DNA from 3 places in the Bradyrhizobium sp. USDA 4486 genome. Region 3 is predicted to be linked to each of the others. Evidence: predicted binding sites of a transcription regulator. Region 3 holds the regulator's gene; each other region holds the start of a gene.
The links. Region 3 encodes HrcA, which represses chaperone genes, less so after heat shock. Its sites were predicted from a motif close to GTTAGCACTCNCNNNNNGNGAGTGCTAAC; they were not measured.

Region 1 (9,716 bases), 1.1 Mb from region 3:
ATCGAAGGCCTCGGCTTCGGCTATGCCGACGTCGTGGTCGCCGTGCCGCAGGCGTGGATCGACGTCCGCACCATGGCCGACCTCGACGACGTGACCACCGGCTTCCGCGAGCAGCATCACATGCGGATGCGGGTCGCGACCAAGTTCATCAACCTGACCCGCACGTTCTTCTCGCAGCACGGCATCACCGACTACCGCATCGTCGAAAGCGCGGGCGCCACCGAAGGCGCGCCCGCCGCAGGCAGCGCCGAGCTGATCGTCGACATCACCACCACGGGCGCCACCCTCGCCGCCAACGGCCTGCGGGTGCTCGACGACGGCGTGATGCTGCGCAGCCAGGCCAATCTGGTCGCCTCGAAGGACGCCGACTGGTCGCCGCAGGCGCGCGAGACCGCGCGCGTCATCCTCGACCACATCGCCGCGAGAGCGCGGGCCAACAAATACCGCGAGGTCCGCACCCGCTTCCGCCAGTGCGACGCGGCGCTGCTCGGCGAAGCCCACAGCCGGTTCGGCGTCGAGGCCCCGTTCGGCGGGCCGACCTCGTCAGGCATGCTGACGCTGCACTGCCCGCCGGGCCAGCTCTATGCGCTCGCCAGCTTCCTGCGCGAGCATGGCGCCGAGACGGTCTCGGTGGTCTCGCTCGACTATGTGTTCGACAGGGAGAACCCGCTGTTCGCCAAACTCGAGGCGTTCCTGCGGCGGTGAGCCCAAAGTTTGTTGAGCTGTTCCGTTCAGCGTAGCGACAGCAAACGGCAGCTACCATATGCTGTTGAGATGACCTTGAACGCTTCTGGAACCTTGATCGATGACGCTGGGCTCTGATGTTTCCGGCCTGACGACCACCGCAGCGAACGCCGCCGCGAAGGGACTGTCGATTGTCGTGCCCGTCTACAACGAGGCCGCAGGCCTTGCCGCCCTGCACCAGCGCATCTGCGATCTCGCCAGGACCTTGCGCCAGCGCTATCGGCTGTCCTGCGAGGTGGTCTATGTCGATGACGGCAGCGCAGACGCGACGCTGTCGATTGCCCGTTCGCTGCCGGCCGACGCGATCGATGTCCAGGTGGTGTCGCTGTCGCGCAATTTCGGCAAGGAGGCGGCACTGATGGCCGGCCTCGATCATGCCCGGCTCGGCGCCGTGATGTTCATGGACGGTGACGGTCAGCATCCGCCTGCTCTCATCGAGCAGCTGGTGCGGCACTGGATCGATGACGGCTATGACGTCGTCTATACCGCCAAGGCGCACCGCGATAACGAGACCTTCCTGCGCCGGCTCGCCGTGCACGGCTTTTACGCCCTGATCAACTGGGGCGCCCGCCAGAAAATTCCGGAGGACGCCGGCGACTTCCGCCTCCTGTCGCCGCGCGCAGTCACGGCGCTTCGGCAACTGCCCGAACGCAACCGCTTCTTCAAGGGCCTCGCCAGCTGGATCGGCTTCCGCCAGATCCGTGTCGATTACGAGCCGGCGCCGCGCGCCCATGGCGTCACCACCTTCAATGCCGCCCGCCTGCTCGGCCTGTCGATCGAGGGCCTGACCTCGTTCTCGGTGGCGCCGCTGCGCTTCGCCAGCCTGCTCGGCGTCATGCTCGCCGGCGTCGCCTTCCTGTTCGGCCTCTCGATTCTCTGGGAGGTCTTCACCACAGGCAAGCAGGTCCCCGGCTATCCCTCGCTCGTGGTCGGCCTGATGACGATCGGCGGCGTGCAGCTCATCATGATCGGCATCGTCGGCGAATATATCGGCAAGATCCTCTCCGAGCTGAAGGCGCGCCCGATCTACTTCGTCGCCGAGCACAGCGAGAAGCATTTCGAGGCTGATGACGCCGCCAAGAGGACCGCGGCCGAATGAGCGCGGCCGCGAGCCTGCGGCGGATCTGGCTCTGCGCCGACGATTACGGCATCAGCCCGGGCGTCAACCGCGCCATCCGCGACCTGATCGAACGCGGCCGCCTCAACGCGACCTCGGTGATGATGGTCGGCCCCGCGATCGAACGCGGCGAGGTCGAAGCGCTGCAAGCTTCCGCGAAGGCAAGCCCGCGCTGCGCGATCGGATTGCACGTGACGCTGTCGGCGCCGTTCCGGCCGCTCACGATGCATTTCCGCCCGCTCGACGGCGACATGTTCTTGCCGTTTCCAAAGCTGCTGCGCGCCGGTCTCGCGCGCCGGCTCGACCGCGAATTCTTTCGCAGCGAGGTGAAGGCGCAGCTGGCGGCCTTCGTGGAAGCGTTCGGCCGCGCGCCCGACTTCGTCGACGGCCACCAGCACGTACAGCTCTTTCCGCAGGTGCGCGACGGCTTTGTCGATGCAGTCGCTGAGACCGCGCCGAAGGCCTGGGTGCGCCAGGGCGGCCGCAACCTGCCGCTCTCACAGCGGCTGGCCTCACCGAAGGCCATGGTGCTCGACATCCTCAGCGCGCAATTCCGCCGCCGCGCGGGTAGCGCCGGCCTCAGCTTCAATCCGGGTTTTGCCGGCGCCTATGATTTCGCGCGCGCGGCCGATTTCGGCGCATTGATGCGGCAGTTCCTCGAAGGCCTGCCCGATGGGGGCCTCGTGATGTGCCACCCCGGCTTCGTCGATGACGTCCTCACCGGCCTCGACCCGATGACCGATGTCCGTGAGCGCGAGCATGCCTATCTCTCAGGCGATGCCTTTGCGCGCCTGCTGGCTGACAGCGGCGTCACGCTGGGGTGAACCCGGCCGAAAACAAGCCGCGGGTCAGCTTGTCGCATACCGAAATTTAATATGGCCGGCACTGTTGGGGCCATAATGGAACCCTACATCTTGCTCGCGCTTGGTTTGCGCGAAGGAGATTGATCATGACGCCGCAGGAACGCCAACTCGTTGACGAGCTTTTCGACCGGCTTTCGAAACTGGAAAATGCACCGCGCGATCCCGACGCGATCACCGCGATCTCCGACGGCCTGCGCAAGGCGCCTGGCGCGATCTACGCGCTAGTGCAGACCACGCTGGTGCAGGACGAAGCGCTGAAGCGCGCCCATAACCGCATCCAGGAGCTGGAAGCAGCCCGTGCGCCGGAGCAGGCTTCGTCCGGCGGCTTCCTCGACACCATGCGCGACACGCTGTTCGGCGGAAGCCAGTCTCGCGGCTCGGTTCCGAACGTGCCGCCGCGTGAGCAGCGGCCTGTCTGGAACAGCGGCCAGGCGATGCAGCAGACCCAGCCGGGCTACGGCCTGCCGCCTTATGGTCAGGCTTACGGACAAGGTCCGGGTCAGGGCCAAGCGCCGGGTTATGGCGCCCCGCCGGTCGGCGGTGGCGGCGGCTCGTTCCTCGGCACGGCGGCAGCAGCCGCGGCCGGCGTCGTCGGCGGCTCGCTGCTGCTCTCCAGCATCCGCGGCATGATGGGCGGCGGCTCGCATCAGGCCTTTGGCGACACCACGATCATCGAGGAACGCGGTGGCGGCAGTCCGTGGGGTGGTGGGGGCGATCAGTCCGGCGGCTCGCTCGCACGCGACGCCGGTCTCAACGACATCGGCTCCAACCGCGACTCCCGTCAGGGCTTCTTCGACCAGGCCTCGAACGATCGCGACGACAACGACCAGAACTACGACGACGATCGCGACGACGGCAACATGGACATGGCCGACGACAGCGATTTCGGCGGCGGCGACGATGGCGGCAGCGATTATGCGTGAGCTAGGGACGAATCTCAGTGCAAAGGCCGCCCTTGTGGGCGGCCTTTTTTCGCGCGTCGTGCTCATAACCTCTTTCCTTCCCCCTTGTCGGAGAGGGTAAAGAGACTCACATCACCACGACCTTGGTGCCGACATTGACGCGGCCGTAGAGGTCGATGACGTCCTCGTTGCGCATGCGGATGCAGCCGGAGGAGACGTTGGTGCCGATGGTCCAGGGCTCGTTGGAGCCGTGGATGCGGTAGAGCGTCGAGCCGAGATACATCGCGCGCGCACCAAGCGGGTTTTCCGGGCCGCCTTCCATGTGCCGCGGCAGGTCAGGTCGGCGCGCGAGCATTTCCGCCGGCGGCGTCCAGTCCGGCCATTCGCGTTTTGCGGTGATCGACTTGACGCCGGACCAGGTGAAGCCGGGACGACCGACGCCGATGCCGTAGCGCATCGCCTTGCCGTTGCCCTCGACGAGGTAGAGGAACTTGTTCGGCGTATCGACCACGATCGTGCCGGCACTTTCCTTGCCGCTATAGTCAACAATCTGTTTCTCGAATTTCGGATCGAACGGACGCTGGCGCGGATCGATCGCTTCCTGCTGGAGCGCGCCCTGCTGATATCCCCCCTGCATCTGCGGCTCGCCCATCGGCGGCAGGCGGCGCTGGTCGTAATAGCCGGGCTGCTGCTGATAGACCGGCGCTTGCGGCGCGTAGGCCGGGCCACGGCCGGGACCGTCGCCGAACAGGAACTCGATGAAGCCGCCGCCCATGTTGGAATTGGAGGCAACGCGCATCGGCGCGGGCGGCACCTGCGGGGCGTAGAGCACCGCGGGCGGGTCGTTCGGCACCGTGTTGTCGAAGGCGCTTGCGCTGTTCGCGCCGGCCATGAAGGAGCAAGCGCTGCCGAGCAGCGCGACAGACATTCTCTTGAACATCGACGTACTCTGTACTGTTTCGTCTAGATCATTTGCGTCATGGAGCTGATGGCTGATCGCGCCCCTCGACGTGGTCAATAAAGAGCAAAAGCTGTTTTGTTTGGTAAACGCATCGGGCGTTTCGATTCACCATGTCGTGCGCGAGGCTGCAATTTGGCGATCAGCGTTTATTTTCGATGAATGCCGCGCGGTGATGGTTAACCGCGTCTTTTGTGCGCCGTCGCGCACGTCTGCACCACAGTTCCGGCTGTGAACTTCGTGTTAAATCGCTTCTGCCTACAAAGACGCGTGAGTGAGGTGGGGGGAGTATCCTGATGGCTGTTCACCGCAAGCGTTTTCGCGTCGAAGATATCGTCGGTGGCGAGATGCCGATTCTTGACGCAACCGAAGAGGCGGGCCCGATGCATAGCGAGATCATGGCGGAGTTGCGCGCGATCCGCGCACAGATGGCCAAGGGCGTTGTGGCTGCCCCGCTGTCCGGCAGCGCAGCCATGGCGGCGATCGATGCGTCCACGGCGCATGAGCTTGCCGAAGCGCGCACCATGCTCGAGACCTACCGGGCGCAGATCGAACAGTGCGAGAAGCTGAAGGTCGAGCTCGACCTGATCCACGATGCCATCGACCGCACCAAGCGCGAGATCGCGACGCTGCACGGCAAGAGCTTCGATGGCGGCGAGATGGCCAAGGTCAACGGCGAGCTCGGCGCGGTCGTCGGCGGCACCGAGCAGGCGACCCAGCAGATCCTCGAAGCTGCCGAGTCGATCGACCAGGCGGCCAGCGCGATGTCCAAGGTGGACTCGGCCGACCAGCAGAAGCGCCTTGCCGACGACATCCAGGAACGTGTCATCTCGATCTTCGAAGCCTGCAACTTCCAGGACCTGACCGGCCAGCGCATCAGCAAGGTCATGACCACGATGAAGTTCATCGAGCAGCACATCAATGCGATGATGGACATCTGGGGCGGCGTCGACGCGATCAAGGCGCATGTGCCGGCGCCGGTCGATCACCGCAGCGAAGACGAAAAGCTCCTCAACGGCCCGAAGCTCGCCGGCGACGTCGGTCATGCCTCGCAGGACGACATCGACGCGCTGTTCGACTGAGCGCGGGAAACACGAAACAAAGCAAAACGCCGGCTGAGGGGCCGGCGTTTTTGTTCTAGCCATGACGTCATTCCGGGACGGCTCGACAAAGCCGAACCCGGGATCCAGAGCTTTAAGGCAGGAAGCCTACCACATCGAGATTCCGGGTTCGCGCTTCGCGCGCCCCGGAATGACGGAAAGAAATCACGCCCGTGGCGCGCAGCGGACGTAGACCATGTTGCCGTAGCGGGTGGCGGCGTCCTTGTCGATGAAGCGGGTGATCAGGACGCGGCCATCGAAGGAGACGATCTCGCGGTCCTGCTCGCCGGGGGTCGGGCCGGCCGGTCCAATGTAGTTCTTGCCGCTGGGCGAGCCCTTCAGCCGCAGTTCCTGCGGGGTGGCCTGGTCGGCCAGATGCATGATCACGCCGCCGGAGGAGCCGGCGGTGATCACGTAAGGGTTCTTGCACTGGGCCCTCGCCGCGGCCTCGGTGCGGGCGCGGTCGGCCGGGTTCTGGAACGAGGCGAGACCCCAGCGGCCGACGATCTCGTCGGCACGGATTGTCGCCGGCATTTCAGGACCGGTGCCGGGCTCGGCCTCGGGCGGCGGCTGGGAGGACGAGAACGACGGCAGGCTCATGCCGCCGCCGCAGGCGCCAAGCAGCAACGCCAGGCCAGAGGCAGCGGCCAGATTGGCGACCGTGCGCGCGCGAGCTGAATTGATCATGGCATTCCCCCGAACAAGACCATGGCCGCACCCCTGCCGCAGCCAAGCGCAAAACTGCCGCCGGAGCAATGACGTCCTTTAACACGCGGGCGCCCCGACCAAGTTTCCAATGCCACCATCCTATATCCGCCTCACCAATCGCTTAACCACCTTTGCTTGACAGGATCGCGGCCAAGCCATATTCCCGGGCCACTCTTAGCACTCGGAAAGCCCGATTGCTAAGCGCTCCGTTCGATCCTCGGGAAGAGGAGGAACGGCAGCGCCGCCCCACCGACTTCACTACTTCCGAAGTGAGCCTGCAAAGGGAAACGTCATGGCTAAGTCCAAATTTCGTCCGCTGCATGACCGTGTCGTGGTCAAACGTATCGACGCCGAGGAAAAGACCAAGGGCGGCATCATCATTCCGGACACCGCCAAGGAAAAGCCGTCCCAGGGCGAGGTCATCGCCGTCGGCCCCGGCGGCCGCGACGAGGCCGGCAAGCTGATTCCGATCGACCTCAAGGCCGGCGACCGCGTGCTGTTCGGCAAGTGGTCGGGCACCGAGGTCAAGATCGACAACGAGGAGCTCCTGATCATGAAGGAGTCGGACATCATGGGCGTGCTGGCCTAAGGCCATCCGCCTGAACGGCCGCTGAATACTCCATCGTCATGCCCCGGGCCTGACTCGGGCATCCATCCTTCTTCGCACCAGCATGGATTGCCGGGTCAAGCCCGGCAATGACGACGAGAGCGCCGCACTGCACGAAACAAGACACATCACGCAACACGAGGGACTGCAGACCATGGCTGCCAAGGACGTCAAGTTTTCCGGAGACGCGCGCGATCGCATGCTGCGCGGCGTCGACATTCTCGCCAACGCCGTCAAGGTGACGCTCGGCCCGAAGGGCCGCAACGTCGTCATCGAGAAGAGCTTCGGCGCGCCGCGCATCACCAAGGACGGCGTCACCGTCGCCAAGGAGATCGAGCTCGAGGACAAGTTCGAGAACATGGGCGCCCAGATGGTGCGTGAGGTCGCCTCCAAGACCAACGACCTCGCCGGCGACGGCACCACCACCGCGACCGTGCTGGCCCAGGCCATCGTGCGCGAAGGGGCCAAGGCGGTTGCCGCCGGCATGAACCCGATGGACCTCAAGCGCGGCATCGACAGCGCCGTCCAGGCCGTGGTCAAGGACATCGAGAAGCGCGCCAAGCCCGTCGCCGCCTCCTCCGAGGTCGCCCAGGTCGGCACCATCTCGGCCAATGGCGATGCCGCCATCGGCAAGATGATCGCCCAGGCGATGCAGAAGGTCGGCAACGAGGGCGTCATCACCGTCGAGGAGAACAAGTCGCTCGACACCGAGGTCGACATCGTCGAGGGCATGAAGTTCGATCGCGGCTATCTCAGCCCCTATTTCGTCACCAATGCCGAGAAGATGACGGCCGAGCTCGAGGACGCCTACATCCTCCTGCACGAGAAGAAGCTGTCGGGGCTGCAGGCCATGCTGCCGGTGCTGGAAGCCGTGGTGCAGTCGGGCAAGCCGCTCGTGATCATCGCAGAGGATGTCGAGGGCGAGGCACTGGCCACGCTGGTCGTCAACCGTCTCCGTGGCGGCCTCAAGGTGGCCGCTGTCAAGGCGCCGGGCTTCGGTGACCGTCGCAAGGCCATGCTCGAGGACATCGCGATCCTCACCGGCGGCCAGCTGATCTCGGAAGAGCTCGGCATCAAGCTCGAGAACGTCACGGTGAAGATGCTCGGCCGCGCCAAGAAGGTGGTGATCGACAAGGAGAACACCACGATCGTCAACGGTGCCGGCAAGAAGCCCGACATCGAGGCCCGCGTCGGCCAGATCAAGGCCCAGATCGAGGAGACCACCTCGGACTACGATCGTGAGAAGCTCCAGGAGCGGCTTGCCAAGCTCGCCGGCGGCGTCGCGGTGATCCGCGTCGGTGGCGCCACCGAGATCGAGGTCAAGGAGAAGAAAGACCGCGTCGAGGACGCGCTCAATGCCACCCGCGCCGCAGTGCAGGAAGGCATCGTCCCCGGCGGCGGCGTCGCGCTGCTCCGCGCCAAGAAGGCGGTGGGCCGTCTGTCCAACGACAATGCGGACGTGCAGGCCGGCATCAACATCGTGCTGAAGGCGCTGGAAGCTCCGATCCGCCAGATCTCCGAGAACGCGGGCGTGGAAGGCTCGATCGTGGTCGGCAAGATCCTGGAGAACAAGTCCGAGACCTTCGGCTTCGACGCCCAGAACGAGGACTATGTCGACATGGTCGAGAAGGGCATCATCGATCCCGCCAAGGTGGTCCGCACCGCGCTGCAGGACGCCTCCTCCGTGGCCGGCCTCTTGGTGACCACCGAGGCGATGGTCGCCGAAATGCCGAAGAAGGAAGCTCCACCCGCGATGCCCGCCGGCGGCGGCATGGGTGGCTTCTAAGCCCCTCCTTCACTGCAGCGCCTACGAAGGCCGCCTCCGGGCGGCCTTCTTTTTTGCCGATCCTCTCCCTGACGCTTTGCAATTCAACGGACGGCCAAAACCAATTACGGTGGCGGCCGATTCTGTTCCTTCGAGGATTTCGGCGATGCGCACACTCCTGGTTTGCCTGACGATTGTTTTGGCGGCTCTGCTCGCCGCCTCGCCCGAAATCGCATCCGCGCAGATGAAACTGTCGCCGAAGGCCACCGCGCCGGGCGGAACCGAGACGCGCTATTTCACCTCGATCGACGGGCTGATGGACGGCAATGCCGACGTGATCCTGAAGGAAACGCGGCAGGGCAAGACGGTCACATCCGCCGTGCTCGACGTCTGCTATCCCGTCGCGAAGAATTCCGAGCGCAAGGACCGCTTCGTCGTCAATCTCCAGGTCGCCGGCCAGAACTTGACGGGCACGACGCAGAGCCTCAGCGAGAAAGCGCCAGTCAGCGTCAAGCTGCTGCGCAAGCCGACCGGAGACACGTTCGAGTTCCGCGGTCAGATCAGCATCGGCTCAGTGGTGACCGAGGTCACCTCGCCGGACAACTCCGATCTCAGCGAGAGAGAGTTTCTCGACAACCAGACCTCCGACGACGGCATCACGCCGCAGCCGAAGGACTTCACCGAAGTCTCGCCGGAGGCGATCGCGGTCAAGGTCAAGCTGGATGCGGCAACCGAATTCCTGAAGAGCCTGAAGGGCCAGGATGTCGAGGTGACGCTGGCGAGCCTTTCGGTTGGCTGCGACGCGCTGCGCGCCGGCGAGCAGACCATCAACATGTCGGTCGATCCGGAGCGCGCGGCCGCGCTGCTCGGCAAGTTCAAGGCGATGCCCGGCGTCACCGCGGCCGGCTGGACCGCGGGGATGACCGAGATGGACCGCACCATCCGCATTCCC
Region 2 (9,716 bases), 5.0 Mb from region 3:
GCACCAATGCCGGACTCGACAACGTCTCGACCTTCCGCAAGCTGCACATCTTCTCAAAGCCCGGCGAGCGCATCATGGCGATCGCCAGCGCCGGCAACCTCGCCATCAGCCAGTCGGTGCTGTCTACCCTGACCGAAGGCCTCGAGGACCCCAACACGGGCGAGATCGAGACGCTGATGAACGCGCCGACCATGTTCCAGGCCGCCCAGCGCATCGGCCGGGCGATCCGGGCGGTCCACGCCACCGAAGGTCCGGCGCTGAAATCCGAGGACGTATCGTTCGACGTCTCCTTCCTGTTCGGAGGCCAGATCAAGGGCGCGCGGATGCGTCTGTTCATGGTCTACACCGCGGGCAATTTCATCGAGTGCACCACCGACACGCCGTACCTTCAGATCGGCGAGCACAAATACGGCAAGCCGGTGCTCGACCGCGCCATGCATTACGACGTCGAGCTCTACGAGGCGCTGAAGACCGGCCTGATCTCGATGGACTCGACGATGCGTTCCAATCTCGGCGTAGGCCTGCCGATCGACGTGCTGGTGGTGCGCTCGGATGCCTGTGATGCCGATCTCAACCACCGCATCGAGGCGGGCGAGCCCTACTTCCACGACCTGCGCTCGCGCTGGTCGGCGGCCTTGCGCGCGGCGCATCAGAACATCCCGCGGCCGCCCTACAAGAACGACAAAGAACCCAAAACCTGACAGCAAGAGAAAAGGCAGGAAACGATGAGTGAAGCGAAAAAGATCGCATTGGTGACGGGCGCCGGCACCGGCGTCGGGCGCGCCGCGTCGCTGGCGCTGATGAACACCGGCTTCACCGTGGTGCTCGCAGGCCGCCGCCTCGATATGCTCGAGGAGACCGCAAAGCTCGGCCCCGCGGGAAAAAGCCTGTGCGTCACCGCCGACATGACCAAGCCGGATTCCATTGCCGCGCTGTTCGACAAGGTGAAGGCGACCTATGGCCGCCTCGACGTGCTGTTCAACAATGCCGGCATGGGCGCGCCGGCCGTCAATTTCGAGGACCTCAGCCTCGAGCAGTGGCAGGCGGTGGTGAACACCAACCTCACCGGCCCGTTCCTGTGCACCCAGCACGCCTTCCGCATCATGAAGGACCAGAACCCGCGCGGCGGCCGCATCATCAACAACGGCTCGATCTCGGCGCATGCGCCGCGGCCGTTCTCGGCGGCCTACACCTCGACCAAGCACGCCATCACCGGCCTGACCAAGGCCTCGAACCTCGACGGCCGCATGTACGACATCGCGGTCGGCCAGATCGACATCGGCAATGCCGCAACGCCAATGACCGACCGCATGGTCAACGGCCCCGGCGTGCTGCAGCCCGACGGCACCACCAAGCACGAGCCGCGCATGGACGCGAAGGCGGTCGGCGATGCCGTTGCCTACATGGCCGGCCTGCCGCTCGATGCCAACGTGCTGACCATGACGGTGATGGCGACGAAGATGCCGTTCGTGGGACGGGGCTAGTCCAGAACCGCTCTCGTGCCCCGGACGTAGCGCGGCATGCAATGACGCGCTGCAGAGCCGGGGCCCATGCCTTAGCGATCTCGTGATTGGCCTTGGGGCCCGGCTCTGCGCCGCAACGCTGACGCGTTGCAGCTTGTCCGGGACACGAGACCTTCGCCTACTCCAAACTCTCCACCTGCCGCAGGCTCGGGAACAGCTTCATCCAGAGCAGCGCCACCGCGACCGTGCAAACACCGCCGAGCACGGCAGCGGGCATCGCGCCGAACAGCGCGGCCGTCAGGCCGCTCTCGAACTGGCCCAGCTGATTGCTGGCATTGATGAAGAGGAAGTTCACCGCGCCGACGCGGCCGCGCATCTCGTCGGGGGTGGCGAGCTGCACCAGCGAGAAGCGGATCACGACGCTGATCGTGTCGGCGGCGCCCAGCACGGCGAGCGAGAGTACCGACAGCCACATCCACTGCGACAACGCGAACACGATCGTGGCAACGCCGAACACGATGACGGCCTGGAACATGCGCAAGCCCACATGCCTGGAGATGGCGTGACGCGCCAGCACCATAGTCATCAGCAGCGCACCGACCGCGGGCGCCGCGCGCAGCACCCCTAACCCGACCGGGCCGGTCTGAAGAACGTCACGGGCATAGATCGGCAACAACGCCGTGACACCGCCGAACAGCACAGCGAACAGATCGAGCGAGATGGTGCCGAGGATCGCCGAATTGCTGCGGATGAAGCGAACACCTGCAAAGATGTTGTCAGACTCCGTCCCCTCCTCGGCGATCGCCTGCGGACGCGGCCGGATGAAGCCGGTCAGGATCATACCCAAAATCCAGAACACCACCATGACGGCGTAGGCCAGATGCGGCGCGATGGCGTAGGCAAAGCCGCCGAGCGCGGGGCCCGTGATGGTCGCGACCTGTGCCGCGCCGCTGGAGACGGCCGTGGCGCGCTGGAGCGAGCCCCGCGGCGCGATCAGCGGCAGCAGCGCCGCGGTGGTCGGGCTCTCGAATGCGCCAGCGATGCCGAGCACAAAGGTCGCGACGAAGATCTGCACCTCGCCGACCGCGCCGAGATAAGTGATGACAGCGAGGTACAGCGCGGTCGCGGCTTCCGCGAGCTGGCAGAGCTGGACCACGCGCTTGCGCTCGAAACGGTCGGCGGCATGGCCGGCGACGAACACCAGCAGCGCCGTGGGGAGGAACTGCACGAGGCCGACCATGCCAAGGTCGAAGGCCGAGCCGGTGAGATCGTAGATCTGCCAGCCGATCGCGACCGCCGCGATCTGGCTGGAGAATCGCGACAGGCTGCGCGATAGCAGGAAGAATAGGAATGCGCGGTGGGCGAGGAGCTGGCCGGCTGTCACCGGCGCACTGGCCTGTAACGGCTGCGCTTCGCTTGCGTTTTGGCTCACCTTCCTGACCATCCGCGCCTGGTATTGACGATGCCCCGCGTGGCTGACGCGGACCAGCTTGTCAACAGCGGGCGGGCCCCAGGGCCATCCGGCATTGCGTTTGCAACGCACCCGCGGCCATAATCATTGAGGGTTTGGGGACATCATGCTGCGGCTGCAATCGGCACTTGGCATTTTCGCATTGCTGCTGCTCGCCTATGCGCTGGCGGAGAATCGGCGCGCCCTCTCGCTGCGGCAGGCCGGGATCGGCCTCGCCGTGACCTTCGTCACCGCGCTCGTGCTGTTGAAGCTGCCCGTCGTCGCGCACGCCTTCGGCGCCATCAACGACGCGGTCGGCGCGATCTCGGCGGCCTCCCGCGCCGGCTCCGCCTTCGTCTTCGGCTATGTCGGCGGCGGCCCCCTGCCCTTCGACCTCAAGGCGCCGGGCGCCGATTTCATCCTGGCCTTTCAGGCGCTGCCGATCGTGCTGGTGATGAGCGCGCTGACGACGCTGTTGTTCTACTGGCGGGTGCTGCCGCCCATCGTGCGCGGCATGGCCTGGCTGCTCGAACGTACGTTGGGGGTCGGCGGCGCGGTGGGCCTGTCCACCGCCGCCAATATCTTCCTCGGCATGGTCGAGGCACCGCTGTTCGTGCGGCCGTACCTGAAACAGATGACGCGCAGCGAATTGTTCCTGGTGATGACCGGCGGCATGGCCGGCATCGCCGGAACGGTGCTGGTGCTCTATGCGACGCTGCTGGCACCGCTGATTCCTGACGCCGCCGCGCATTTCGTCATCGCCTCGGTGCTGGGCGCACCCGCCGCGATCCTGGTCAGCCTGATCATGGTGCCGGAGACGAGTGACAGGCGCACCGGCGGCGCGCTGGAGGATCCTGACATGGACGTCGCCAGCGCAATGGACGCGATCGTGAAGGGCACCACCGCCGGCCTCGAGCTGCTGCTCAACATCGTCGCGATGCTGCTGGTGCTGGTGGCGCTGGTCTACCTCGTCAACGCCGCGCTCGGATTACTGCCGGATATCGGCGGCGCCGCGATCTCGTTGCAGCGCCTGCTCGGCCTCGTGATGGCGCCGGTGTGCTGGCTGATGGGTCTGCCCTGGGACCAGGCGATCACCGCCGGCAGCCTGATGGGCACCAAGACCGTGCTCAACGAACTGATCGCCTATGTCGATCTCTCAAAACTGCCGCCCGACGCGCTCGATCCGCGCTCGCGCCTGATCATGCTCTATGCGATGTGCGGCTTTGCCAATTTCGCCAGCCTCGGCATCATGATCGGCGGCCTGGGAGTGATGGCGCCGGAGCGGCGCGAGGAGATCAACGCGCTCGGGCTGAAGTCGATCGTATCGGGGACGTTGACGACGTGTCTGATGGGCGCGGTGGTGGGGGTGCTCGCGTAGGTCGCTCCGCCGTCATTCCGAGGCGCTCAACCGCACAATTTTTGCTTCTGCAAGATGCGACGCACGTCAGCCATCTTGGCGCGGCAGGGTTCGGCCGCCATGGCTTTCGCCTCGCCGGTCCGTCCCTGCACCATCAGCAACACCGCCATCAAACCCTGCGCCCCGGAGCGCACCGGCCCGCCCGCTACATCCGAGGCTGCGAGCGACATGGCGGCCCGCACTTCCACCTCGGCGGCACCGAGATTCTCCTGCTCCAGGAAGTAGACCGCACGGAAAAAATGAGCCCTCGGGTCTTTCGGGTAGCGCGTGACCAGATCGAAGGACCGGGCAGCCATTTCGCCAGCCTTGTCCGGGTATTCCGAGATCCGGACATACTGTCTGGCGTCGGCCATGTAGGACGCAAAATGAGCGGCGGCGAAGCCGGCGCAGATCAGAGATCCGACGCATCCTGCAAGCAACGTCATGCTCGCGCTCCGCGGCAGGCTGTCATAGGAACAGAACAGCAGCCACGGCATGACGGCAAGCGCGCCGCCGGCCAGCGCACCGCCTGCATGGGCAAAATAGTCGACATTGCCGGAGGCGCCAAAGGCAAGCGGCAGCAGTGCGGGAACACCGAAGAAGAGCGACGTCTTCAGCCTCGACATCGTCTGATCGGCGTCCGCTTCGGGATCGAAGCTCGAGACGAACAGCGCGGCGATCAGGCCGGTAATGGCGCCGGACGCACCGACGCCCGGCTGGCCGGGCGCATTGCCGAGGAGCGAGGCGGCCTCGCCGGCTAGCGCACTGGCAACAAAGATCAGCGCAAAGCAGCCACGGCCGATCAGAGGCTCCAACCTGACGCCGACGATGAACAGCGCAATGCAGTTGCCAATGAGGTGCCAATCGCTGCCATGCAGAAGCGGCGCGAGACCGATCCGCCACCACTCTCCCCTTCCAACCACCAGATCATAGCTGGTCGCGCCATAAGCGATCAGCGAGCGGACATCGAGTGAGCCGTCGCGCGCAACGTCGATGGCCAGGCTGCGTTGCAGGGCGAAGATCAGCAACAGACCGAAGATCAGGCCAATGGTGAGGAAGGGGATATCGGCCAGCAGCTTGTTGTCGGCAAAGAGCGTCCCCTCACTGGGCAAGGGCCGAGGAGCGATCGGCGCGGCCACGGGTTGAAGCGATGCGCGTTGAAACGATCCACTTGGTGGTGGCGCCACGACGCCGCGTCGGCCAAAAGTGTTGGTCGCCATGAAAGCATGTCCTGCATGTTCACAGCCCTGAGTTGACGCAAGAGGTGTTTTCGACTGGTTAGCGCCGCCCTCCCGGGCGGCTGAAACCATCCGATCGGTAACTTCGCGGTTTCGCGGATCGGTCGCTTTTTAGCGATCGCTCGGGAACGCTGACGACGTGTTTGCTGGGGGCGGTGGCGTTCGCGCTGCGGGCGCGCCGGAATGACGGCTGAGAGAGCGTGCCTACGCCTTCAACTCGACCGTCCTGAACTCCGCCGGCAAGATCACCTCCAGCAGCTCCGCGTCGTCCGAGTAATCCAAAATCATGTGCTTGATCTTCGGCGGCTGGGTCCAGGCGCTGCCTTCCTTCATCAGGGTCTCGCCCTGCCCCTCCATGTAGGTCCTCACCCAGCCCTTGAGCACGTAGACCATCTGGAATTCGACGTCGTGAAAATGCAGTTTCGACACCTCCGCTGGATTGCACGGACCCTGCAGGCGGATCACATGCGCTTGCGCCAGGCCGTGAGTGGCATCTGCGATGCCGAGGTCGCGGTATTTGGCGTAAGCGCGCAGGCCGTCGGCTTTGAAATCTTCCTCGCGGTGGTGGCTGATGGCGATGCGCTGCTTGGGACGGGCAGGCTTTTTCGGCGCAACCGTGCGGGCTTTCGTCTTCACTGCCTTACGCGCGGGAGATCGCGCAGCGGCTTTGGCGCCGCTCCGCTTCTTCACCGCGGTCTGGACTGCGCTGCGCGATTTCGCCTTCTTGGCCATGGGCCGCCTCCCGTTGTTGTTATGGGAAAAGGCTAGCACAGAACAAGATGCCGTAGGGCGGGCAAAGCGACTTGTCCGCCATTGCTCCAAGAGCGACGGCGGAAGCGTGCCCACCTATGTCAGTTGCGATCGCTGAGAGATGGTGGGCACGGCGCCTACGCGCCTTTGCCCCCTACAAGCCCGGTGCTCGCCTCAATGCAGACGGAACACGCCGTCCACGGAACGCAGTTCGGCGGGTTTGATCAGCTTGGAATGCGCGACCGTGACCGAGTGCAGCGGCCCGTCGAGCTTCTCCTGCCAGAAGGCCAGGAAGTCGGTCAGCGCCGGGAATTTCGGAAACATATCGTAGTTCTGCCAGACATAGGTCTGGAGCAGCGACGGGTGATCCGGCATCCGGTAGAGAATTTGTGCCGTCGTCAGCCCGTAACCCAGCATCTGTTTCCGGAAATCCTCGGAAACGCCCCCAACGCGCAGTCCCATGCCAAACCTCCTTTGCAGGAGCGCATTCGGGAGTGGCTTGATCGGTGCCCCGGGAGCCACCCGGAAACGATGCGCTCACATGAGAGAAATGTGACGCAAACTGACAATCCATCTCAAGCCCAAAAGTTTAACAAGCTGTTGAAATTCAAAGCGTTAGCAGCAGATGCGGCTCCGTGCTAATACGGTCCGCCAACGGCCTCCACGCGGCTCTGCGGCCGGTTAACGATGGTAAAGAATATCTGGCAATCCGCGCTTTCGAGTGCTGATTTTTCTGCTAGAAGCCCTTGCCCCCGCAAAATTCCTGTCCTATTTCAGCGTCGCCCGTGCTAGCACTCACGGGCAACGACTGCTAACAACTCAAAATCCTCAACTCGTGCAAATGTTTAGGAGGACTGCATGAAATTCCGTCCGCTTCACGACCGCGTCGTGGTCAAGCGCATCGACGCAGAAGAGAAGACCGCTGGCGGCATCATCATTCCCGACACTGCCAAGGAAAAGCCCTCCCAGGGCGAAGTCGTCGCTGTTGGCCCGGGTGGCCGCGACGAAGCTGGCAAGCTGACCCCGATCGACCTGAAGGTCGGCGACCGCGTGCTGTTCGGCAAATGGTCCGGCACCGAGGTCAAGATCGACGGTCAGGACCTGCTGATCATGAAGGAGAGCGACGTGATGGGCGTTCTCGAGGTCAGCGATTCCAAGAAGAAGGCGGCTTAAGAGCCCCTCTCCCCTTCCAGTCAACATCCTCAAGGAAAATTCCAGATGGCAGCCAAAGAAGTCAAATTCTCGGTTGAAGCGCGCGACAAGATGCTGCGCGGCGTCGACGTCCTCGCCAACGCGGTGAAGGTCACGCTCGGTCCGAAGGGCCGCAACGTCGTGCTCGACAAGTCGTTCGGCGCTCCCCGCATCACCAAGGACGGCGTCACCGTCGCCAAGGAGATCGAGCTCGACGACAAGTTCGAGAACATGGGCGCCCAGATGGTGCGCGAAGTCGCTTCCAAGTCCGCCGATGCGGCCGGCGACGGCACCACCACCGCCACCGTGCTCGCCCAGGCGATCGTGAAGGAAGGCGCGAAGTCCGTTGCCGCCGGCATGAACCCGATGGACCTCAAGCGCGGTATCGACCTCGCGGTGGAGGCCGTCGTGGCCGACCTCGAGAAGAACTCGAAGAAGGTCACCTCGAACGACGAGATCGCCCAGGTCGGCACCATCTCGGCCAACGGCGACGCCGAGATCGGCAAGTTCCTCGCCGACGCCATGAAGAAGGTCGGCAACGAGGGCGTCATCACCGTCGAGGAAGCCAAGTCGCTCGAGACCGAGCTCGACGTGGTCGAGGGCATGCAGTTCGACCGCGGCTACATCTCGCCCTACTTCGTCACCAACGCCGACAAGATGCGCGTTGAGATGGACGACGCCTACATCCTCATCAACGAGAAGAAGCTGTCCTCGCTGAACGAGCTGCTGCCGCTGCTCGAGGCCGTGGTGCAGACCGGCAAGCCGCTGGTTATCGTCGCCGAGGACGTCGAGGGTGAAGCGCTCGCGACCCTGGTCGTGAACCGTCTCCGTGGCGGCCTGAAGGTCGCGGCCGTCAAGGCTCCGGGCTTCGGCGATCGCCGCAAGGCCATGCTGCAGGACATCGCGATCCTGACCGGCGGCCAGGCGATCTCGGAAGACCTCGGCATCAAGCTCGAGAACGTCACGCTCAACATGCTCGGTCGCGCCAAGAAGGTGATGATCGACAAGGAGAACACCACGATCGTCAACGGCGCCGGCAAGAAGGCCGACATCGAGGCGCGCGTGGCCCAGATCAAGGCGCAGATCGAGGAGACCACCTCGGACTACGACCGTGAGAAGCTCCAGGAGCGTCTCGCCAAGCTGGCGGGCGGCGTCGCGGTGATCCGCGTCGGCGGCGCGACCGAGGTCGAGGTGAAGGAGCGCAAGGATCGCGTTGATGACGCGATGCATGCGACCCGCGCGGCTGTCGAGGAAGGCATCGTCCCGGGCGGCGGCGTCGCCCTGCTCCGTGCCTCCGAGCAGCTCAAGGGCCTGCGCACCAAGAACGACGATCAGAAGACCGGCGTCGAAATCGTGCGCAAGGCGCTGTCGGCACCGGCTCGTCAGATCGCGATCAACGCTGGTGAAGACGGCTCGGTGATCGTCGGCAAGATCCTGGAGAACAAGGCCTACAATTACGGCTTCGACTCCCAGACCGGCGAATATGCCGACCTCGTCAAGAAGGGCATCATCGACCCGACCAAGGTGGTCCGTACCGCGATCCAGAACGCTGCCTCGGTGGCCGCGCTCCTGATCACCACGGAAGCCATGGTCGCCGAGCTGCCCAAGAAGGGCGGCGCCGGCCCGGCGATGCCCCCCGGTGGCGGCATGGGCGGCATGGACTTCTAAGGTCCAACCACCTCGAGACTTGCGAAACCCCGGCAGCGATGCCGGGGTTTTTGTTTATGGCGGTCATTCACCACACCTTCCCGAGCCGCTCCATGTGCGGCTCGCCGTTTTCGTCGAGCGACCACAAGATTCGCGTTACCTTGCCGACGAGATTGTCCATGGGGATGAAGCCCATCGCTGCCATGCGGCTGTCGCTGGAGTTGTCTCTGTTATCACCGAGCACGAAGAAATGGCCCGGCGGAACGGTGAAGACGTTGGTGTTGTCGAGATGGCCGTTGTCGGTGCAGTCATAGGTGACGTAGGACGCGCCGTTCGGCAGCGTCTCACGCCAGCGCCTGACTTTCGTGGCATCGTCGGTCCCGCAGGCCGAGCCGGCGACGTCAACTCCGTGACGTCTCCTGGAAACAGGCCCTCACCCAGTCGATGGTGACGCGTGTCGCGGCGTCGCGCTTGAGATGATTTTGCACGAGCAGCCAGACGTCGCGCGGCTTCGGCAGCAGCGTCGCGCGCAGGCGGCGATCACCGAGCAGGTCCGCGCAAACATATTCCGGCAGCACGCC
Region 3 (9,716 bases):
CGAGCCGGGAATGACCAGGATTTTGGGTGCGGGCATCCGATCCAATGCGTGCGGCGAAACGAGCCCGCCGCGCAAAGGGAAATGCCGGCGGAATTAGTCCTTGCGATACACCCAGACGCGGGCCGGCGGAAGGTTCATCCAGATCCGTTCCGAGGCCTCTGTGGACACGCCGGGCAGCGATTTCGGGATCGGCGGCACCACCGCATAGGTGAATTGGACGAAGGGCGCGCCGGGCGCCAATGCCGTGAAGGCATCGCGGATCAGCCTCAGCCGCGTCAGCATCGGTTTTGTCACCAGCGGCAGGCCCGAGACGACCGCGCTCGCCGGCGCGCTCAGCACGTTCCAGAGCGTGTCGCGCAGGCGGTAGGCATCGCCCTGCACCACCTTGGCTTGCGGATAGCGATCGCGCAGCAGAGCGCAGAAGCCGGGATTGTATTCGACGAGGACGAGACGCTTCTGGTCGACACCGCGCTCGACCAGGGCTGAAGTGATGGCGCCGGTGCCGGGCCCGAGCTCGACCACCGGAGCGTCCGAATCGATATCAACGTAGTGCGCCATGGTCCGGGCCAGGAGCTTGCCCGATGGCATCACCGCCCCCATGTGCAGCGGCTTTTCGATCCACGACCTGAGAAAACGCACCTCGTCATCGAGACGGGGCTTCTTCAACGCACGCGCGGACGATGGCAATGGCATGTCAGGACCGGACGGGACCGCGCGACCGCGGCGTGTCAGAAAATGGTCATAAACAGGTATAGGCCGAAGGCGGCACGGTCAAGACAAGTCAGTTCGCCCGATTACTGAAGAGATCCTTCACCTTGGCGAAAAAGCCGACCGACTCCGGCTGGGTATTGCCGGAGGACAGTTTTTCGAATTCGGCCAGCAACTCCTGCTGTTTCTTGGTGAGGTTCTGCGGGGTCTCGACCGCGACCTGGACGTACATATCGCCGGTCTGGCGCGAGCGCAGCACCGGCATGCCCTTTGATGCAATGCGGAATCGGCGGCCCGACTGGGTTCCGGCCGGCACCTTCACCTTGGTCTTCCCGCCGTCGATGGTCGGCACCTCGAACTCGCCGCCCAAGGCGGCCGTCACCATCGAGATCGGCACGCGGCAGTGCAGGTCGGCGCCATCGCGCTGGAACAGCTGGTGCTGCGCTAGGGACAGAAAGATGTAGAGGTCGCCGGGCGGACCGCCGCGAACGCCGGCTTCGCCTTCGCCGGCGAGCCTGATCCTGGTGCCGTCCTCGACGCCCTGCGGGATGTTGACCGAGAGCGTGCGCTCGCGGGTGACCCGGCCCTGGCCCGCGCAGGACGGGCAAGCTTCCTCGATCATCTGGCCGCGGCCCTGACAGCCCGGACAAGTCCGCTCCAGTGTGAAGAAACCCTGCGACTGCCGCACACGGCCGGCGCCGCCGCAGGTCGAACAGGTCTTCGGCTTGGTGCCGGCCTTGGCGCCGATGCCCGAGCAGGCCTCGCAGGTGACCGAGACCGGGATCTCGATCTGCGCGGTCTTGCCGCCGAAGGCTTCCTCGAGCGTGATCTCCATGTTGTAGCGCAGGTCCGCCCCGCGCTCGCGGCCGCCACGGCCGCGCTGCCCGGCCATGCCGAACAGGTCCTCGAAAATGTCGGAGAAGGAGGAGGCGAAGCCCGCGCCGAAACCGGCGCCGCCGCCAAAGCCGCCACCCTGCTCGAAAGCCGCGTGACCGTAGCGGTCGTAGGCGGCGCGCTTGTCCTTGTCCTTCAGGACCTCGTAGGCCTCGTTGATTTCCTTGAACTTGACTTCGCTGGTCTCATCCCCGGGATTGCGGTCGGGATGGAATTTCATCGCGAGCTTGCGGAACGACGATTTCAGCTTGGATTCGTCGGCGTCGCGGTCGACTTCGAGGGTCTCGTAGTAGCAGCGCTTGGTGGACGTGGACATGTTGAGCTCGGTCTATCCAATCGCGATTCAAGTTGGGGCGAAACAGCGCTGCCACGCACCGATATAAGCGCCCTCCCGCCTCACGGCAGAGAGCAGCCTGGCAGCGCTGAGAATAACGGCTGGAAATTGATCGATCGTAACGGGAGCGTGCCCCGGCGACCTCGACACGGAAGCCTCCCCCGCGAAGGGGGAGGCCATTAGCGCGTGTGGGGTCCAAGCCGTCCGCATCGTCACCCTCTCGGGGTTCAGGCGGACTTCTTGTTGTTCTTGTCGTCGTCGACTTCGGTGAATTCCGCGTCGACGACGTCATCCTTGGCCGCATCCTTCTTGGCGTCGGCCTCGGCCTGCTGCTTGTACATGGCCTCGCCGAGCTTCATCGAAGCCTGGGCCAGCGTCTGGGTCTTGGCCTTGATCGCCTCGGCATCGTCGCCCTTCAGCGCTTCCTTGAGGTCGCTGACGGCATCCTCAATGGCGCGGCGCTCGCTCTCGGCGACCTTCGAACCGTGTTCGGCCAGAGCCTTCTCGGTCGAATGCACGAGACCATCCGCCTCGTTCTTGGCGGTGACGGCCTCGCGGCGCTTCTTGTCCGCCTCGGCATTGGCCTCGGCGTCCTTGACCATCTTCTCGATGTCGGCTTCCGACAGACCACCAGAGGCCTGGATGCGGATCTGCTGCTCCTTGCCCGTGGCCTTGTCCTTGGCCGAGACGTTGACGATGCCGTTGGCGTCGATGTCGAAGGTCACCTCGATCTGCGGCATGCCGCGCGGCGCCGGCGGAATGCCCATCAGGTCGAACTGGCCGAGCATCTTGTTGTCGGCCGCCATCTCACGCTCACCCTGGAAGACGCGGATGGTAACCGCGTTCTGGTTGTCCTCGGCGGTCGAGAACACCTGGCTCTTCTTGGTCGGGATCGTGGTGTTGCGGTCGATGATGCGGGTGAACACGCCGCCCAGCGTCTCGATGCCCAGCGACAGCGGGGTCACATCGAGCAGCAGCACGTCCTTGACGTCGCCCTGGAGCACGCCGGCCTGGATCGCAGCACCGATCGCCACGACTTCGTCGGGGTTGACGCCCTTGTGCGGCTCCTTGCCGAACAGCTGCTTCACGACCTCTTGGACCTTCGGCATGCGGGTCATGCCGCCGACCAGCACGACCTCTCCGATCTCACCGGCGGTGATGCCGGCGTCCTTCAGCGCCTTGCGGCAGGGCTCGATGGTCTTCTGCACGAGGTCGTCGACCAGCGCCTCGAACTTGGCGCGGGTGAGCTTCATCGTCAGATGCTTCGGGCCGGTCTGGTCCGCGGTGATGAAGGGCAGGTTGATCTCGGTCTGCGTCGTCGACGACAGCTCGATCTTGGCCTTCTCAGCAGCTTCCTTCAGGCGCTGCAACGCGAGCTTGTCGTTGCGCAGGTTGATGCCCTGCTCCTTCTGGAACTCGTCGGCCAGATAGCCCACGAGGCGCATGTCGAAATCTTCGCCGCCGAGGAAGGTGTCGCCGTTGGTCGACTTCACCTCGAACACGCCGTCGCCGATTTCGAGAATGGAGATATCGAACGTGCCGCCGCCGAGGTCGTACACGGCGATGGTGCCGGCCTTGGTCTTGTCGAGACCATAGGCGAGCGCAGCCGCGGTCGGCTCGTTGATGATGCGCAGCACTTCAAGGCCCGCGATCTTGCCGGCGTCCTTGGTCGCCTGGCGCTGGGCGTCGTTGAAGTAGGCGGGAACGGTGATGACGGCCTGGTCGACCTTCTGGCCGAGATGGGCTTCCGCGGTCTCCTTCATCTTCTGCAAGATGAACGCCGAGACCTGCGAGGGCGAGTAGGTCTGGCCGTCGGCCTCGACCCAGGCGTCGCCGTTGGAAGCCTTCACGATCTTGTACGGAACGAGCTTCTTGTCCTTCTCGACCATCGGGTCGTCGTAGCGGCGGCCGATCAGGCGCTTCACCGCGAAGAACGTGCGCTCGGGATTGGTGACGGCCTGGCGCTTGGCAGGCTGGCCGACGAGGCGCTCACCGTCGTCCGTCACGGCGACGATCGAAGGCGTCGTGCGCATGCCTTCGGAGTTCTCGATGACTTTGGCGTTCTTGCCATCCATCACGGCGACGCACGAGTTCGTGGTGCCGAGGTCGATCCCAATGACCTTTCCCATGGTCCTGATATCCTTCTTTTTGCGGCAGGTTGGCTGGGCCCAGAAGGCACCCGAACCGAAACCCCCTAAGATCAAACATCCGCGATATTGCGATGATTGAGGCTCATATAGGAGGGGGGGAGGGGGCCGCAAGGACCGAACGCAAGTTTCGGCCGTGAAAACATTGAGTTTTGGAAGATCATATCCGGGCTCAACCGCCCTTGCGGGTGAGGAAATATTAACAGGTTCGGCGGTCCGCCAGCCCCCGGCACCGTGATCCGGCCCGCCCTGTTACCGGCGGGCCAAACCCGCTACAAGGCGGACCGGCCGGACAGCCTCGTCATCGGGCTGCTTCGCGCGACAAAGCGGCCCAATCGCCGACCATTGAACGGCCTCAATGTGAACCAATCAGAGTGCCCATGAAGCTGATCCGCCCCCTCGCCGCGCTCGCTCTCCTCGCTGCCTCAGCGCTCCCGGCCTTTGCCGCCGACGCCGTTTACCCGCCCGGACTTCGTCTCGGCATGGTGCCGCTGGTCGGGCTCAACACGGCCAAGAGCTTTCCGGGCTTCGAAAGCGAGGACGGCAGCGTCAAGGTGCTGATCACGGAGCTGCCGCCGGCGGCCTATGGCGAGGTCGTCAGCGCCTTCAATTCCAATCCGGCCGGCACCGGTGGCGTCAAGCAGGACAAGTTAGAGACCCCTGCGGGCCTTGCCTATTTCACCACCGAAAGCGGCAAGGCGGGCGACACCCCGGTGAAGCGCTATTCGATGATCGTGCCAGGCGCCGGCTTCTCCGGCTATGTAGCGGTGCAGATTCCGGAGAACGCGACCAAGATTTACACCGACGAGGCGGTGCGGCAGATGTTTGCCAGCGCCACCACCCGCAGGGAGGTGTCGGCCGAAGAGCAGATCGCGCTGATGCCGTTCAAGATCACTGATCTTGCCGACTTCAAGGACATCCGCACGCTGGCGCCGGGCTCCAGCATCATCCTGGCCGACGGCAGCGAGAGCACCGGCTATGAGCAGAAGCCGTTCATGATCCTCGGCCTGATCGGCGCCACCCCGCAAGCCGCCGACGACCGCGCCCGCTTCGCCCAGGAGGCGGCGCTCCAGATCCCCGGCGTGCGCGAGGCGCGCGTCACCATGTCCGAGCCGATCCGCATCAACGGCCAGCAGGGTTTTGAGACCCGCATCGACGGCGTCAGCGGCAAGGACAAGGTCCCGGTGACCGTGGTGCAGTGGATCCGCTTCTCGACCGGCGGCGCCTCGCTGCGCATCATCGCCAGCGCCCCGCGCGACCAGTGGCAGGCCGCCTTCACCCGCTTCCGCGCCGTGCGCGACGGGATCCAGCCGAAGGGATAGCTGCAGACGGTCCAACACACTCGCCGCGCGCCTGTGAAGGCGCGCTTATCCGGGACGGGCTGGCAGCCCAACCCCTTACCAAATCGGGCTGCATTTTCGGGCTTCAGTTCGTTCGCGCGCGGAACTAGGCTTTGTCTCCATTGGCTCACAAGGGGAGGCGAACGATGCTGGATCGGCGACAAATCCTGGCGGCGCTTGGAACGACGGCGCTCGTGGCTCTCACTCCGACCGCACTTTTCGCAGCGGCATCGATCAAGCCGGACGACACCTCCGCGCTGCTCGTGATCGACGTGCAGAACTGCTTCCTGCCCGGCGGCAGCCTTGCGGTGAAGGAGGGCGAGCAGGTGGTGCCCGTCATCAACAGAATCGCGAAAGGTTTTGCGAATGTGGTGATGACGCAGGATTGGCACACGCCCGGTCACATCTCGTTCGCCTCGGTGCATTCCGGCAAAAAGCCGTTCGAGACCATCGATCTTCCTTACGGCAAGCAGGTGCTGTGGCCCGATCATTGCGTACAGGGCACCGACGGCGCGGCGCTGTCGAAGGACCTTAATATCCCGCACGCCGAGCTCATCATCCGCAAGGGCTTTCACAAGGACGTCGACAGCTACTCGGCCTTCCTCGAAGCCGACGGCAAGACCTCGACGGGTCTGGCCGGCTATCTGAAGGCGCGCAAGATCAAGCGCGTCTTCGTTGTGGGATTGGCGACAGATTTCTGCGTCGCATGGACCGCACTAGACGCGCGCAAGGCTGGCTTCGAGGTCTACGTGGTGGAAGACGCCTGCCGCGGCATCGACACCCAGGGCTCGCTGGCAAAAGCCTGGGCCGATATGGCCAAGGCCGGCGTGAAGCGGATCCAGTCGGCGGATATCGCGGTGAGTGCGTAGGCTTCACGCAGTCATTCCGGGGCGACGCGAAGCATTTAACTCAGGTGCGCAATTGCGCGCCTGAGACCCTCGAGATTCCGGGTTCAGCCCTGCGAGCCGCCCCGGAATGACGCTTCGCCCATTTTCGCCGCTCAGTTCGGCGCGTCGCTCGACTCGTTGTTGTTCGCGGCCGGCGCGGCCTTCGCGCCGCCTTTGGCCACGCCGACGAGAGCCGGACGCAGCACGCGCTCGCCGATGGTGTAGCCGGCCTGCACGACCTGCACCACGGTGCCCGACGGCACCGACGCATCCGGCACTTCGAACATCGCCTGCTGGAAGTTCGGGTCGAACTTCTGGCCCTGCGGATCGAACTTCTTCACGCCGTGCTTCTCCAGCGCGTTGAGCAGCGAGCGCTCGGTGAGCTCGACGCCCTCGATCAGCGAGATCAGGCCGGGATCGGCCGCCGCCCGCGCCTCGGCCGGAACGGCATCCAGCGCGCGCTGGAGATTGTCGGCGATGTCGAGCACGTCGCGGGCAAAGCCGGTGATGCCGTAGAGGCGGGCGTCGGCGACCTCCTTGGTGGTGCGCTTGCGCAGATTCTCCATCTCGGCCAGCGTCCGCAGCATGCGGTCGCGCGCTTCGGCAGCTTCCTTCTGCAAGGTCTCGACCGAACCCGGCTCGGGATCGTCGGGCATGACGTAGGGCTTTGACACCACGGGCTCGCCGGTCGGCGCGGTCGTGTCTTCGGGTTGCCGGTCTCGATCGTTCATCGGCTCAAATCTCGAACTGGTTTCCAAGGATTGTTAGCAAGGATTGTTGGGCCGGATATCGTGCCTAAGCGCGCGAAAATCAAGCGCCCGTGATCGGCGCAAATGCCGGTCAGCCCCCCAGGAGACGGCTGACGATGCGGGCGGCGTAGTCCACGGTCGGGATGACGCGGGCATAATTCAGCCGCGTCGGCCCGATCACCCCCAAAACGCCGACGATATGACCGGCGGCATCGCGATAGGGCGAGATGATCGTGGAGGAGCCGGACAAGGAAAACAGCTTGTTCTCCGAACCGATGAAGATGCGCACGCCCTCGGCGGTCTCGGCGCGGCCCAGCAGGTCGATGACGCCGCGCTTGGTCTCGAGATCGTCGAATAGGAGGCGAACCCGCTCCAGATCCTCCAGCGCGTGCAGATCCTCGAGCAGATTGGCGTGGCCGCGCACGATGAGCTGGCGGTCTTCGTTCTCGCCGCCGGACCAGCTCGCAAGTCCAGCCGAGATCACCTTCTGCGTCAGCTGATCGAGCTCGGCGCGAGCTTCCCCCAGCGCGGTTTCGAGCTCAAGGCGAGCCTCGGCGAGCGTCCGGCCGCGGATGCGCGCATTGAGGAAATTGCCGGCCTCGGTGATCGCCGAGGAGGGAACTCCGGGCGGCAGCGTCAGCACGCGGTTCTCGACCTGGCCATCTTCGCCGACCAGGATCACCAGCGCCTTCTCCGGTTCCAGGCGGACGAATTCGATATGCTTCAGCCGCGCATTTAATTTTGGCGTCAGCACCACGGCAGCGGCACGGGTCAGGCCCGACAGCCGCATCAAAGCCTGGTCGAGCGCCGCCTCGACCGACTGCGCCTCGCCGACGGAGGAGAGCTGGCTCTGGATCGACTGCCGCTCGGCCTCGTTGAGATCACCGACCTGCATCAGGGCATCGACGAAGAAGCGCAGGCCGAGTTCCGTCGGCAGCCGGCCGGCGGAGGTGTGCGGGGCATAGATCAGGCCGAGCTGTTCCAGATCGGCCATGACGTTGCGGACCGAGGCCGGCGACAGCGGCATGGCGATCAGCCGCGAAATATTCCGCGAGCCGACGGGCTCGCCGGTCGCGAGATAGCTTTCGACAATTTGACGAAAGATATCGCGGGAACGCTCGTTGAGCTGGGCGAGGCCTGCGCGCGGCGCGATCAGATGGATCGGATCGTGATGGGCCACAGACGGTAACTCCTCTCAGATGCTCATAATTTGTCCATCCTCGACGCGTCTGACAAGCGTGGCATTTGCGGGGTGGAAAACCGGGGGCGAATAAGGCCTTGCCGCCCACCCTCACCCCACCTACAAGCACCGCGAACAGCCCTTTTCCGTGAGTTTTTGGAGGATTTCCCATGCGGCCAAGCCGCCGTGCGCCCGACGAATTGCGCCCCGTGACGCTGGAGCGTGGCGTGGTCAAATATGCGGAAGGCTCGTGCCTGGTGAAATTCGGCGACACCCATGTGCTGGTCACCGCCACGTTGGAGGACCGCCTACCGCCATGGTTGAAGGGCCAGGGCCGCGGCTGGGTCACCGCCGAATACGGCATGCTGCCGCGCGCGACGTCGGAACGCACCCGCCGTGAGGCCTCTGCCGGAAAACAAAGCGGCCGGACCGTCGAGATCCAGCGCCTGATCGGCCGCTCGCTTCGCACCATCGTCGATCTCGAGGCGCTCGGTGAGCGCCAGATCACGGTCGATTGCGACGTGCTCCAGGCCGACGGCGGCACCCGCACGGCCTCGATCACCGGCGCCTGGGTCGCGCTCGCCGATTGCATCAACTGGATGAAGGCGCGCAACATGATCAAGGCCAATGTGCTGCGCGACAACGTCGCTGCGATCTCCTGCGGCATCTACAACGGCACGCCGGTGCTCGACCTCGACTATGCCGAGGATTCGGAAGCAGAAACCGATGCCAATTTCGTCATGACCGGCGACGGCCGCATCATCGAAGTGCAGGGCACCGCGGAACGCGAGCCGTTCACGCAGGACGAGTTCCTGAAGCTGATCGCCCTGGCGCAGAAAGGCATCGCGCGTCTGGTGGACTTGCAGAAACTGGCCGTGGCGTAGTCAATAAGCCATGCACCGCCGAATCACTGGAAAGCTCGTCATCGCGACCCACAATCCCGGCAAGCTCGCCGAGATGAAGGAGCTGCTCGCGCCTTACGGCATCGAGGCGGTGTCGGCCGGTGAGCTCGGTCTGGGCGAGCCCGACGAGACCGGCAACGACTTCCGCAGCAACGCCGCGCTCAAGGCGATCGCAGCGGCAAAGGCGACCGGGCTTCCCGCATTCGCCGATGATTCCGGCATCGTGGTCGACGCGCTCGACGGCGCGCCCGGCATCTACAGCGCGCGCTGGGCCGGACCCAGCAAGGACTTCGCCGCAGCCATGGCGCAGATCGAGCGTCTGCTGCAGGAGCGTGGCGCGACCACGCCCGACAAGCGCGCCGCGCATTTCGTCTCCGCGCTTTGCGTCGCCTGGCCCGACGATCATCTCGAAGAGGTCGAGGCGCGCGTCGACGGCACGCTGGTGTGGCCGCCGCGCGGGAGTGCCGGTTTCGGCTACGATCCGATGTTCCTGCCGAACGGACACGATCGCACCTTCGGCGAGATGACCAGCATCGAGAAGCACGGCCTGCCGCCGCTCGGCCTCGGCCTGTCGC

Region 1: ACVWY3_RS35080 (co-chaperone GroES) is a predicted target of HrcA. The motif match lies at 6,566-6,594, and genes of this name have one in related genera.
Region 2: ACVWY3_RS06490 (co-chaperone GroES) is a predicted target of HrcA. The motif match lies at 7,085-7,113, and genes of this name have one in related genera.

Annotation. Positions count from the first base shown of each region.
Region 1 is NZ_JBSRZV010000001.1:7,427,394-7,437,109, reverse strand. It holds gene hisG (ATP phosphoribosyltransferase) at 1-705, shown strand, start outside; gene ACVWY3_RS35110 (glycosyltransferase family 2 protein) at 806-1,843, shown strand; gene ACVWY3_RS35105 (ChbG/HpnK family deacetylase) at 1,840-2,685, shown strand; gene ACVWY3_RS35100 (DUF2076 domain-containing protein) at 2,811-3,647, shown strand; gene ACVWY3_RS35095 (L,D-transpeptidase family protein) at 3,754-4,566, opposite strand; gene ACVWY3_RS35090 (protein phosphatase CheZ) at 4,881-5,666, shown strand; gene ACVWY3_RS35085 (hypothetical protein) at 5,850-6,371, opposite strand; gene ACVWY3_RS35080 (co-chaperone GroES) at 6,685-6,981, shown strand; gene groL (chaperonin GroEL) at 7,154-8,785, shown strand; gene ACVWY3_RS35070 (hypothetical protein) at 8,931-9,716, shown strand, end outside.
Region 2 is NZ_JBSRZV010000001.1:1,337,257-1,346,972, reverse strand. It holds gene ACVWY3_RS06525 (peptidase) at 1-701, shown strand, start outside; gene ACVWY3_RS06520 (SDR family oxidoreductase) at 726-1,484, shown strand; gene ACVWY3_RS06515 (MFS transporter) at 1,642-2,907, opposite strand; gene ACVWY3_RS06510 (NupC/NupG family nucleoside CNT transporter) at 3,041-4,291, shown strand; gene ACVWY3_RS06505 (rhomboid family intramembrane serine protease) at 4,318-5,529, opposite strand; gene ACVWY3_RS06500 (cupin domain-containing protein) at 5,752-6,279, opposite strand; gene ACVWY3_RS06495 (usg protein) at 6,472-6,759, opposite strand; gene ACVWY3_RS06490 (co-chaperone GroES) at 7,156-7,470, shown strand; gene groL (chaperonin GroEL) at 7,516-9,156, shown strand; gene ACVWY3_RS06480 (S26 family signal peptidase) at 9,224-9,379, opposite strand; gene ACVWY3_RS06475 (LysR family transcriptional regulator) at 9,537-9,716, opposite strand, start outside.
Region 3 is NZ_JBSRZV010000001.1:6,375,731-6,385,446, forward strand. It holds gene ACVWY3_RS30050 (NADPH-dependent FMN reductase) at 1-36, opposite strand, end outside; gene ACVWY3_RS30055 (class I SAM-dependent methyltransferase) at 94-693, opposite strand; gene dnaJ (molecular chaperone DnaJ) at 782-1,918, opposite strand; gene dnaK (Hsp70 family protein) at 2,164-4,065, opposite strand; gene ACVWY3_RS30070 (hypothetical protein) at 4,464-5,405, shown strand; gene pncA (bifunctional nicotinamidase/pyrazinamidase) at 5,570-6,292, shown strand; gene grpE (nucleotide exchange factor GrpE) at 6,424-7,041, opposite strand; gene hrcA (heat-inducible transcriptional repressor HrcA) at 7,151-8,239, opposite strand; gene rph (ribonuclease PH) at 8,410-9,123, shown strand; gene rdgB (RdgB/HAM1 family non-canonical purine NTP pyrophosphatase) at 9,134-9,716, shown strand, end outside.